Regions from separate parts of the Nesterenkonia sp. NBAIMH1 genome, predicted to be linked through region 1. Evidence: riboswitches for the same ligand, from Rfam matches in the RefSeq annotation. Region 1 holds a riboswitch; the other holds the start of a gene.
What was found. A riboswitch is a leader RNA that binds a small molecule or an ion and turns the genes downstream of it on or off. The one in region 1 is predicted to bind thiamine pyrophosphate.
Positions count from the first base shown of each region.

Region 1 (4,723 bases):
CGTTGGAGCACAGGTTCGACGACGATGTTGCCGGCATCGTCCTCGAACCCATCCAGGGGGAGGCCGGCGTCAAGCCGCTCGCGCCGGAGTACCTGCTGCGCGCACGCGAGCTCGCCGACCAGCACGAGGCGCTCATGGTGCTCGACGAGGTCCAGACCGGGATCGGCCGCACCGGGGAATGGTTCCGCTTCCAAGGGGTGAACCGGACACTCTCCGCCTTGGGCAGCCCGGGGATCGCACCCGATCTGATGACGCTGGCCAAAGGGCTCGGCTCCGGCATTCCCATCGGAGCCCTCGTCGCCTTCGGCAGCACCAGCAGCACGCTTCTGGGCGCCGGCCAGCACGGGTCCACCTTCGGAGGCAACCCGCTGGCGGCGCTCGCCGGGCAGGTCACGCTGGAGACGATCCAGGCGGAGGGGCTGCTGGACAGCGTCAGCGCCGTGGGAGCCCGCCTCGCCGAGGAGCTGCGGGCCCTGCCTCAGACCGCGGAGGTCCGCCAGTTCGGCCTGCACATCGGTGCAGACCTGGTGCTGCCCGATTCGATCAGCGCCGGCGACGTCGTCGCCTGCGCGCGAGAGCACCACGGTCTGATCATCAACGCCACGGGGCACGCCACCCTGCGACTCGCGCCGCCTCTGACCCTCTCGCATGAGGAGGCCGACGAGGCCGTCGCCCGGCTCGCAGCCGCCCTGACACGTCTGACGAAGGAGTCCGCATGACCACTCGCCACTTTCTGAGCGACTTGGACCTCAGCCCCGAAGAGCTGACCCGCGTCCTCAACCTCGCCGACTGGATGAAGGCCAACCCCTACGCCATCGCGCCGCTGCAGGGCCCGCAGACCGCAGCAGTATTCTTCGACAAGACCTCGACGCGCACGCGGATCAGCTTCGCTGCAGGGATCGCGGCGCTGGGAGGCAGTCCGCTCATCATCAGCCCGGGGGAGTCCCAGCTGGGCCACAAGGAGTCCATCGCGGACACTGCAAGGGTCCTGGATCGCCAGGTGAGCCTGATCGTCTGGCGGACCTATGAGCAGGCCGGTCTTGAGGAGATGGCCCAGTTCAGCAGCGTCCCCGTCATCAATGCGCTGTCGGACGATTACCACCCGTGTCAGCTGCTCGCCGATCTCCAGGCCGTCCGGGAGAAGCTCGGCACACTGGCGGGTAGGTCCTTGGCCTACCTGGGCGATGCGGCGAACAACATGGCGAACTCGTACCTGCTGGCCGGCGCGAACGCCGGGATGGATGTTCGCATCGCGGGACCGCAGGGCCACCTGCCCTCCCGGGAGGTGGTGCGGGCCGCCGAGGAGCGAGCGGCGCAGACCGGCGGTCGCGTGACCATCACGACCGACCCGGCTGAGGCGCTTCAGGGCGCAGACGCCGTCGCCACGGACACGTGGGTCTCGATGGGGCAGGAGGACGAGAAGGCTCAGCGGATGCGGCTCTTCGGCGACTACCAGATCAGCGCGGGGGCCATGGCGCTGGCCGCCCGTCATGCGGTGGTGCTCCACTGCCTGCCTGCCTACCGCGGAGCGGAGATCACCGCAGAGGTGCTGGACGGTGAGCAGTCGATCATCTGGGATGAGGCGGAGAACCGTCTGCACGCCCAGAAGGCGCTGATGGCCTGGCTGCTGGTGGAGTCGGGCCAGGCAGATCAGACGACGGAGCGTCTGGTGCGCGAGGCGGAGGCCGCGGGCCTATGAGCCGGGAGTCTGCCCGATCGCGCACCGCGCCTGCGACCAAAGCTGCTCGACACGCCAAGGTTCGCGACCTGATCACCCGTGGGAGCATCCGGTCGCAGGCGGAGCTGGCCGACAGGCTCTCCGAGGCTGGGGTGCGGGTCACCCAAGGGACCCTCTCGCGCGACCTGGTGGAGATCGGGGCAGCACGCGTCCGCGGAGCCGACGGCGCACTGGTCTACGCGGTGCCTGCCGAAGGCCCTGCCGGTGAGCTCCAGTCCGACCAGACGGAGGCCGCCACCACGGCGCGGCTGGCCTCGCTGTGCAGGGACCTGCTGGTCTCCGCGGAGGCCAGCGCGAACCTGGTGGTGCTGCGCACTCCGCCGGGAGCGGCGCAGTTCCTGGCCAGTGCGGTGGACCACGCGGGCCTGCACGAGGTGCTGGGGACCATCGCCGGCGACGACACCATCATGCTCATCAGTCGTGGTCCCTCGGGGGGAGAGGCCCTGGTGGCGCGCTTCGACGCCATGGTGGGCTGAGCTCAGCCCGTGGCCGCTCTGTCCAGGCCCATCTGCCAGAACGCCGCCTCAGCTCGTGAGGCAGTGGCAAAGATCTCTGCAATATCCTGGAACCGCGCCTCGGAGCCGCCGCGGGCTGCCAGCGCCTCGATGTGCTCGACGGCAGACCGCGCCGTCTCCTGGTACCACTCCGAGGAGTACTCTGCGATCCATTCGGCGTAGGGATGGTTCGGGTCCGCGTCTGCGGCAGGCTTGAGTCGCCGGCCGATCTCGGCGTAGCCGATGACGCACGGGGAGAGGGCCACGTGGAGGTCCAGGAGGTCGCCGGTGGCTCCCGCGTCGAGCACGAAACGCGTGTAGGCGATGTTCGCGGGGTCCTCCGGGGTGCTCTCGATGTCCTCGGGCGTCAGGCCGTAGAGCTCGCCCAGGCGCTTTACGTGCTGCTGCGTCTCGTGCAGGATGTTGCCGATGCCTTCCTGGGCGTAGCGCAGGTCCTCGAGGGATCGGGCTTTGTAGCCGATGAGGGCATAGGCCCGGGCGAACTGGACCAGGAAGTGATAATCCTGGATGAGGTACTCCCGGAAGGCGACGGGGGGCAGCGTCCCGTCCTCCATCTGCTGGATGAAGGGGTGGTCGGTATAGGCCTGCCACTCGGCTGGGGAGGCTTCCTTCAGGCGGTCGAAAAGGGTGCTCATGAGTGATCTCCGTTCTGGTAGACGGCGTTGAAGAAGTCCAGCTCCAGCGTCACGGACCGTGAGAAGAAGTCCTGGGCCGTCGGCGCATCCTGGGGGCCGACCCGGTCGAGCTCGGAGCGGAGGAACTCCACCCACTCGTAGAACGCCGGGCTGCTGTGCAGATCGATCCACTCCGCGTGGACGAAGTGCTGGGGCCTGCTGGTGCCTGCGCGGCGGGCCCAGTCGCCGTAGAGCCACTCGGCGACGGTGAGCACCGCGAGGACAGCCGCATAGTTCTGTGTGCGGGAAGCCTCGCGCATGATGGCTTGGAAGCCGGCGCAGGGGGCGGTATCAGGGGTTTCGATGCGCTGCTCCTCGCTGACTCCGAGCGCCTCGAAGGAGCGCAGGAAGTAGCTGTTCTCGTCGTCGGAGATCATTCCGGCGAATCGTCCGAACCGCAGGCGCGCCTTCATCGTGTCGGCGGAGGCCATGGCCGCGCCGAGCAGGGTGAGGAACGCATCGAGGAACCGGTGATCCTGAATGAGGTAGGCAGCCATGTGGTGGTCGCTGACAGTGCCTGCGAGGAGCTCATCGACGAAGCGGTGGCCGACTGCGCCGTCCCAGGCCGGCTGGTTCTGCTCCTTGAGCTCAGTGCTGAATCTCTCGGCCATCTCTCTCCTTCTGCTGGGGTCGATCCGGGACCGACGAGAAGGGAGAGGGTGCGCTGCCGCGAGAAGGCTGCGGGCAGCTCGCCAGTCCCTTCGCCGGTATCAGCCGGATCAGGTTCAAAGGGTCGACGCACCGTCCGCGCTGCGGCTCAGCGTCATCTCAGTCCCTTTGGCGGGACGCCCCTCGGGTGTGACTCAGGCTACATCATGAGGAGGTGTACTCGTCGAGGAGGGATCGCATGCCCTCTATCCCGAAGACCTCGATCACCGCATAGGGATTCTGCCGCCCCCTGTGCACGTCGGCGCCTGCTTCGAGCAGCAGCCGAGTGATCTCTTCGTTCTGGCGGAAGACGGCGCACCCTACGGCGGTCTGGCCGCGGTCGTTCTCGCGGTCCGTCTCCGCGCCGCGCTCCAGCAGTCCCCGGACCAGCTCAGCCTGGTCGTGGTACGCGGCAAGGATGAGGAGGGTGTCGCCGGAGGAGTTGGTGAGATTGGGGGGAATGCCCTGGTCCACCAGGCTCAGCAGCTCCTCTGTCTTGCCGGCCCGGGCGAGGTCGAACATGGAGGCCAGAAATTCCAGCTGCTCCTCGGTGAGGTCCGCCGGTGATCCTGGGGTCTGCTGGTCTGCCATGGGCACCAGCTTAGCGAGCATGTCCATTCTTCGACCCGCTGTGCGACGCCGTGCGTCATCTCCGGGGCCCGCATAGAGTGGGGGAGCCGGATCGCGCAATCGATAAGTATGCATCGTACTGAATATTTATGTAGAATGCGGTTCATCAACCCTGCACACCCCATGAGGAGACTTCTGTGAGCGAGCGCATCGTACTGGCCTACTCGGGCGGCCTGGACACCTCTGTTGCCATCGGCTGGATCGCTGAGGCCACCGGAGCCGAGGTGATCGCTGTCGCGGTCGACGTCGGCCAGGGGGGCGAGTCGCTGGAGACCGTCCGTCAGCGTGCGCTCGACTGCGGGGCGGTGGAGGCCTACGTCGCCGATGCGCGTGACGAGTTCGTGGAGCAGTACTGCATGCCCACGCTCAAGGCCAACGGCCTCTACATGGATGCCTACCCGCTGGTCTCGGCCATCTCCCGACCCATCATCTCCAAGCACCTGGTGGCGGCAGCCCAGCAGTTCGGCGCCACGACGGTGGCCCACGGATGCACGGGCAAGGGCAACGACCAGGTCCGC
Region 1 covers NZ_CP042335.1:200,742-205,464, reverse strand. The annotation lists gene FS388_RS00940 (acetylornithine transaminase) at 1-719, shown strand, start outside; gene argF (ornithine carbamoyltransferase) at 716-1,699, shown strand; gene FS388_RS00930 (arginine repressor) at 1,696-2,214, shown strand; gene tenA (thiaminase II) at 2,217-2,888, opposite strand; gene FS388_RS00920 (TenA family protein) at 2,885-3,538, opposite strand; TPP riboswitch at 3,607-3,730, opposite strand; gene FS388_RS00915 (ankyrin repeat domain-containing protein) at 3,741-4,166, opposite strand; gene FS388_RS00910 (argininosuccinate synthase) at 4,343-4,723, shown strand, end outside.

Region 2 (4,723 bases), 590 kb from region 1:
TTGCGCCCCGCCCGGATGAACGAGGGTGTCCGACGTACCCAATAGCGATGCCCGCCGACGGAGAACTCCAGTTCCACAAAAGGGGCTCGCTCATCAGGCGCGTGGTGTGATTTGAGAAGGTTATGGTCTCTCAGCCCCGCTACGTTCCCGTAGAGGGCAAATGTCACGGCGTCGAGCACCGACGTCTTCCCGGAGCCGGTGCGGCCGCGCAGCAGGAACAGACCCTCGGCGCTGAGCTGATCGAAGTCCACGGTCTCAGTTCCGGGGAACGGCCCGAAGGCGCACAGAGTCATGGCGTGAAGCTTCATGCGCGCACCTCCTGGAGGGCTTCGGCGATCAGCTGCTGCTCAGCCTCATGAGGGCTCCGGCTGCGCACATGCTCCAGGAAGCCTGCGACCACCTCAGCATCGGTGCGGGCCTGCTGCAGCTTCTGCGAGTAGGTGGACCCGCTGGTGAGCCGGCCCGCCCCTGCATAGCTGAAGCTGGCCAGGTATGGGTAGCACTCCTGGACGCGCTGGAAGGCCTGCTCGGGCCGCTGCTCATCAGTGAGCTTCACCTGCACGTAGGCGTGTGACCACCGCTCCAGCGTCTCCGCGCCGAGGATCTCCTCGATCGTGCCGGAGAGGCGCTTGAGGGGGCGGCCGATGCTCCAGTCAAGGGCCGCGGCGCTTCCGTCGGCAGTGTCGTAGATCCACGCTCCCTTCTCCTGCTCCGCCTCGGAGAATGAGTAGCGGATCGGCGACCCGGAGTACCTGACGGTGTCCGTGAGGGCCTGCCGTCCGTGGAGGTGGCCCAGGGCTGCCCAGTCGAAATCGTCGAAGATCTCCAGCGGGACCACCGAGAGGCCGCCGACGGTGTCCTCGTGGTGCTCCGGCTGCTCCCCCGCGGCGACATCCGCACCGATGTTCCGCTCTGATGCGGAGGCCGTGCCCTTGGCGGCGAAGAGGTGCGCCATCACAATGGTGCGCGCCTGGGGGCTGCGCTCGGCACGATCGACCCGGATCCGTTCGGCCACGGCCCGGGTCACGGCAGTGTGGTGGGCACGCTCACAGCCGAGCTCCGCGGCGTGAAGCTGCGGCTCCAGGTAGGGGACGCCGTAGACCAGCACCGGGCCGTGCTCATCCTCCAGCTCAACGGGCACCCAGGCGTCTTCGAGTGCGCTGCGGATGTGCACCCCCGAGCTGCGCATCAGGCTTCGCCCGAACCCCAGCCGAGCCGCCGAGTCGTGGTTTCCGGAGGTGACGATGACCTTCGCACCCAGCTCCACGAGCCGCCCGAGGGTTCTCTCCAGCAGCTCCACGGCCCACTCCGGCGGCAGCGCCCGGTCATAGACATCGCCGGCGATCAGCACGGCATCGATGTTCTGCTCCCTCACCTCGGCGCACACGGCCTCACACAGCTGCTCCTGCTCAGTGCGCAGGCTGAAGCCGTGGAAGCCACGCCCAAGATGCCAATCGGAGGTGTGCAGGAAGCGCATAGGCCAAACCTACCGGTGCGGACGGACAGCCACGTGCGCGCAGCCCCGTGCTAATGTGACGCCCACCACCGCTTAGGCGGTGACAACTGAATACCGAACTCTGTCCGACAGGGGAGCGGCCGCCGATCACCGGCCAGTCGCTGAGAGTGGGCTTGAGGCCCAGACCCTTGAACCTGATCAGGCTAGAACCTGCGAAGGAAGTCGCTATGAACTCTTCTTCAGCGCTCTCACGCGCATCTGCACGGTCCGCATCCGCACGCCGCTCCATGCGCTGGAGCGTCTCCGACATCGTGGTGGCGTCCACACTCGCCGTCGCCTCCGGGGTCATCTTCTGGGGCTGGAACCTCAGCTACCACTTCGTGGGCAGCCTCTTCGCCTTCTATCCGCCGGTGGAGACGCTTGTCCACGGCATGTGGCTCTTCCCCGCCGTCCTCGGCGCTCTCATCATTCGCAAACCCGGTGCGGCGATCTACTGTGAGATGGTCGCCGCCGCCGTCTCCGCCCTCCTGGGCTCCCAATGGGGCCTCACCGTGCTCTCCTCCGGGTTCATGCAGGGGCTCGGGGCCGAGCTCATCTTCCTGGCCGTCATGTACCGGCGCTTCAGCATCGAGATCGCACTCCTCGGCGGGGCCGCCTCCGGGCTCACCGGCGGCATCACCTACCACTGGATCGTGCCCATGTACGCCTACGCACCCCTGGAGACGGCCATCCACATCGGCTGCTTCATGCTGTCCGGGGCCATCGTCGCCGGGCTTCTCCCCTGGCTGGGCACCCGGGCGCTCGCCGCCACCGGTGTTCTGGGACCGATGGCCTCGAGGAAGGCGCACCGCGAATCTCCGCTGGGCCGGACAAGCCCCCGCCGTGACCTCTGATCCGGCGGCCGTCCGGCCGAGCACCCGCACCACGACGCCGCAAGCTCCCTCAGCTGGAGCACAGGTTCTTGCCCGGGGTTGGACATGGCACCATCCCGACCGGGACTCCCCAGCGGTCGCAGGTCTGGACCTGCATATCCGACCCGGCGAGAAGGTCCTCATCGCAGGACCCTCCGGAGCAGGCAAATCCACCCTGCTGCACGGACTCGCCGGTGTTCTGCAGGACCAGGGCGCCGAAGCCCAGGGCGATCTGCTCATCGACGGCGCACGCCCCGAGGAGGCACGCGGCCGGGCCGGGCTCATGCAGCAGGACCCGGAGGCCGCCGTCGTGCTCTCCCGCCTCAGCGACGACGTCGCCTTCGGCCCGGAGAACCTCGCAGTCCCCCGGGACGAGATTCCGGACCGTGTCGCCGAAGCGCTGCGGGCCGTGGGGCTCGGTCACCTCCCCCGTGACCATCCCACCGCTCAGCTCTCCGGCGGTCAGAAGCAGCGGCTCGCACTGGCCGGCATCCTCGCGATGCGCCCGGGTCTGCTGCTGCTCGACGAACCCACCGCCAACCTTGACCCTGAGGGTGCCGACAAGGTCCGCGACGCGGTGATCGCCGCCGCCGAACGCACCGGCGCCACCCTCGTCGTCGTCGAGCACCGGCTGGCCCGCTGGGCCGAGCACATGGACACGCTGGTCGTGCTCGCCCCAGGAAGCGGAGTGAGCCGGCGAGCGCCCTCGTCGACTCTCAGCACAGACGGTGCCCTGCGAACGGAGCTCGCCGAGGCGGGCCTCTGGGTCCCAGGGTGGGACGGATCGCCACGGTCAGTCCCTGGTGACGCCGAGGGGATCTCCGCGCCGGCTGGAGGTGCTCAGCAGTCGGGAGTGCAGGGCAGCGATGTCGTGCTCCGGGCCGAGGGGCTGGCCGTCTCACGGCACAGTCCGCGCAGAGGGTGGCGGCGACGTCACTGCCCTGCCCCGGTGCTCACCGGGGTGAACCTCACCCTGAGCGCTGGCCGGGCGGTGGGCATCACGGGGCCGAACGGAGCTGGCAAATCCACCCTGCTGCTGTCACTGGCGGGCCTGCTGCCTCCGCACGCCGGCACGCTCACCCCGGACCCGCATGCGTGGAATCCGGCACAGCTGATCAGTCGTATCGGGATGGTTTTTCAGGAGCCTGAGCACCAGTTCGTGAAGCCCACTGTGGCCGAAGAGCTGAGGCTCTCCGCGGAGAAGGCGCGCACCGTCGACGGCCGGCCGCAGTTCGCTGAGACGGATGTCGAGGCACGAGTGGCCCAGCTGCTGCACCGCCTGCGGCTGGAGCAGCTCGCCGACGCCAACCCGTTCAGCCTCTCGGGGGGCGAGAAGCGCAGGCTCTCCGTAGGCACCGCCTTGGCCTCCGGTCCGCAGATGCTGCTGCTCGACGAGCCGACGTTCGGGCAGGACGCCCACACCTTTGCGGAGATCGTCGACCTGCTGCGTGAGCACCTCGCCGCGGGCGGGGCTGTGCTGGCGGTCACGCACGACGCCGCATTCCTGGAGGCCCTCGACGCTGAGACTGTCGACATCGGGCAGTTCCGCAGCCGCCCCGCAGAAACGCCCTCAGCCGAACGGGGGACCACGGAGCTTCCCGGGCTGGGCTCCGCGCGGAACTCCTCGTGGCTGGGCCGACGCAGCCCTCTTGCGAAGCTGGCAGCACTTGCTCTCATCACGTTGGCCCTGGTGGCGACCATCGATGCGGTCTCGGCGGCTGTGGTCGCAGCGACCAGCTTTCTGATGCTCGGGCTGGCGGGAATCCGTCCGTTGGCCTTCCTCGGCCGTATCTGGCCCTTTGCAGTCGGGGCGGTGATCGCCGTATGGGGCACCGCGATCGCCGGTGAAGAGTCCGGGCGGGTGCTGCTGGACCTGGGCTTCACGACAGTCAGCAGCGGCTCGTTGCTGCTCGGCGTCGCCCTGGGGCTCCGAGCCTTCGCCATCGTGCTGCCCAGCGTCATCATCCTCTCCACCACCGATCCCACCGACCTGGCTGACTCGCTGGCCCAGCAGCTGAAGCTACCGGCGCGATTCGTCCTGGGCGCACTCGCTGCGATGCGGCTCATGGGGCTGCTGGCAGAGCATTGGAGCACCCTGGGCCATGCGCGTCGCGCCCGCGGCATCGGTGCCAAGAAGGGCCTCCTAGGGGGAGTCTCCGGCACCCTGTCCCAAGCGTTCGGGCTGCTGGTCCAGGCGATCCGGACAGCCACACGCTTGGCCATCACCATGGAATCCCGGGGCTTCGGCGCCGGGCCGCGCACCTGGGCACGACCAGCGCGTCTGGTGCCTACGGATGCTCTCGTGGTGCTGGCAGGCGCGGGAATCGCGGCCGCGGCCACTGCCGCGTCGCTGCTG
Region 2 covers NZ_CP042335.1:2,307,124-2,311,846, reverse strand. The annotation lists gene FS388_RS11120 (AAA family ATPase) at 1-308, opposite strand, end outside; gene FS388_RS11115 (exonuclease SbcCD subunit D) at 305-1,477, opposite strand; TPP riboswitch at 1,577-1,694, shown strand; gene FS388_RS11110 (ECF transporter S component) at 1,684-2,349, shown strand; gene FS388_RS11105 (ATP-binding cassette domain-containing protein) at 2,339-4,723, shown strand, end outside.
Region 2: it holds a riboswitch for thiamine pyrophosphate, as region 1 does, so the genes downstream of both, FS388_RS11110 (ECF transporter S component) here and FS388_RS00920 (TenA family protein) in region 1, are expected to answer to the same signal.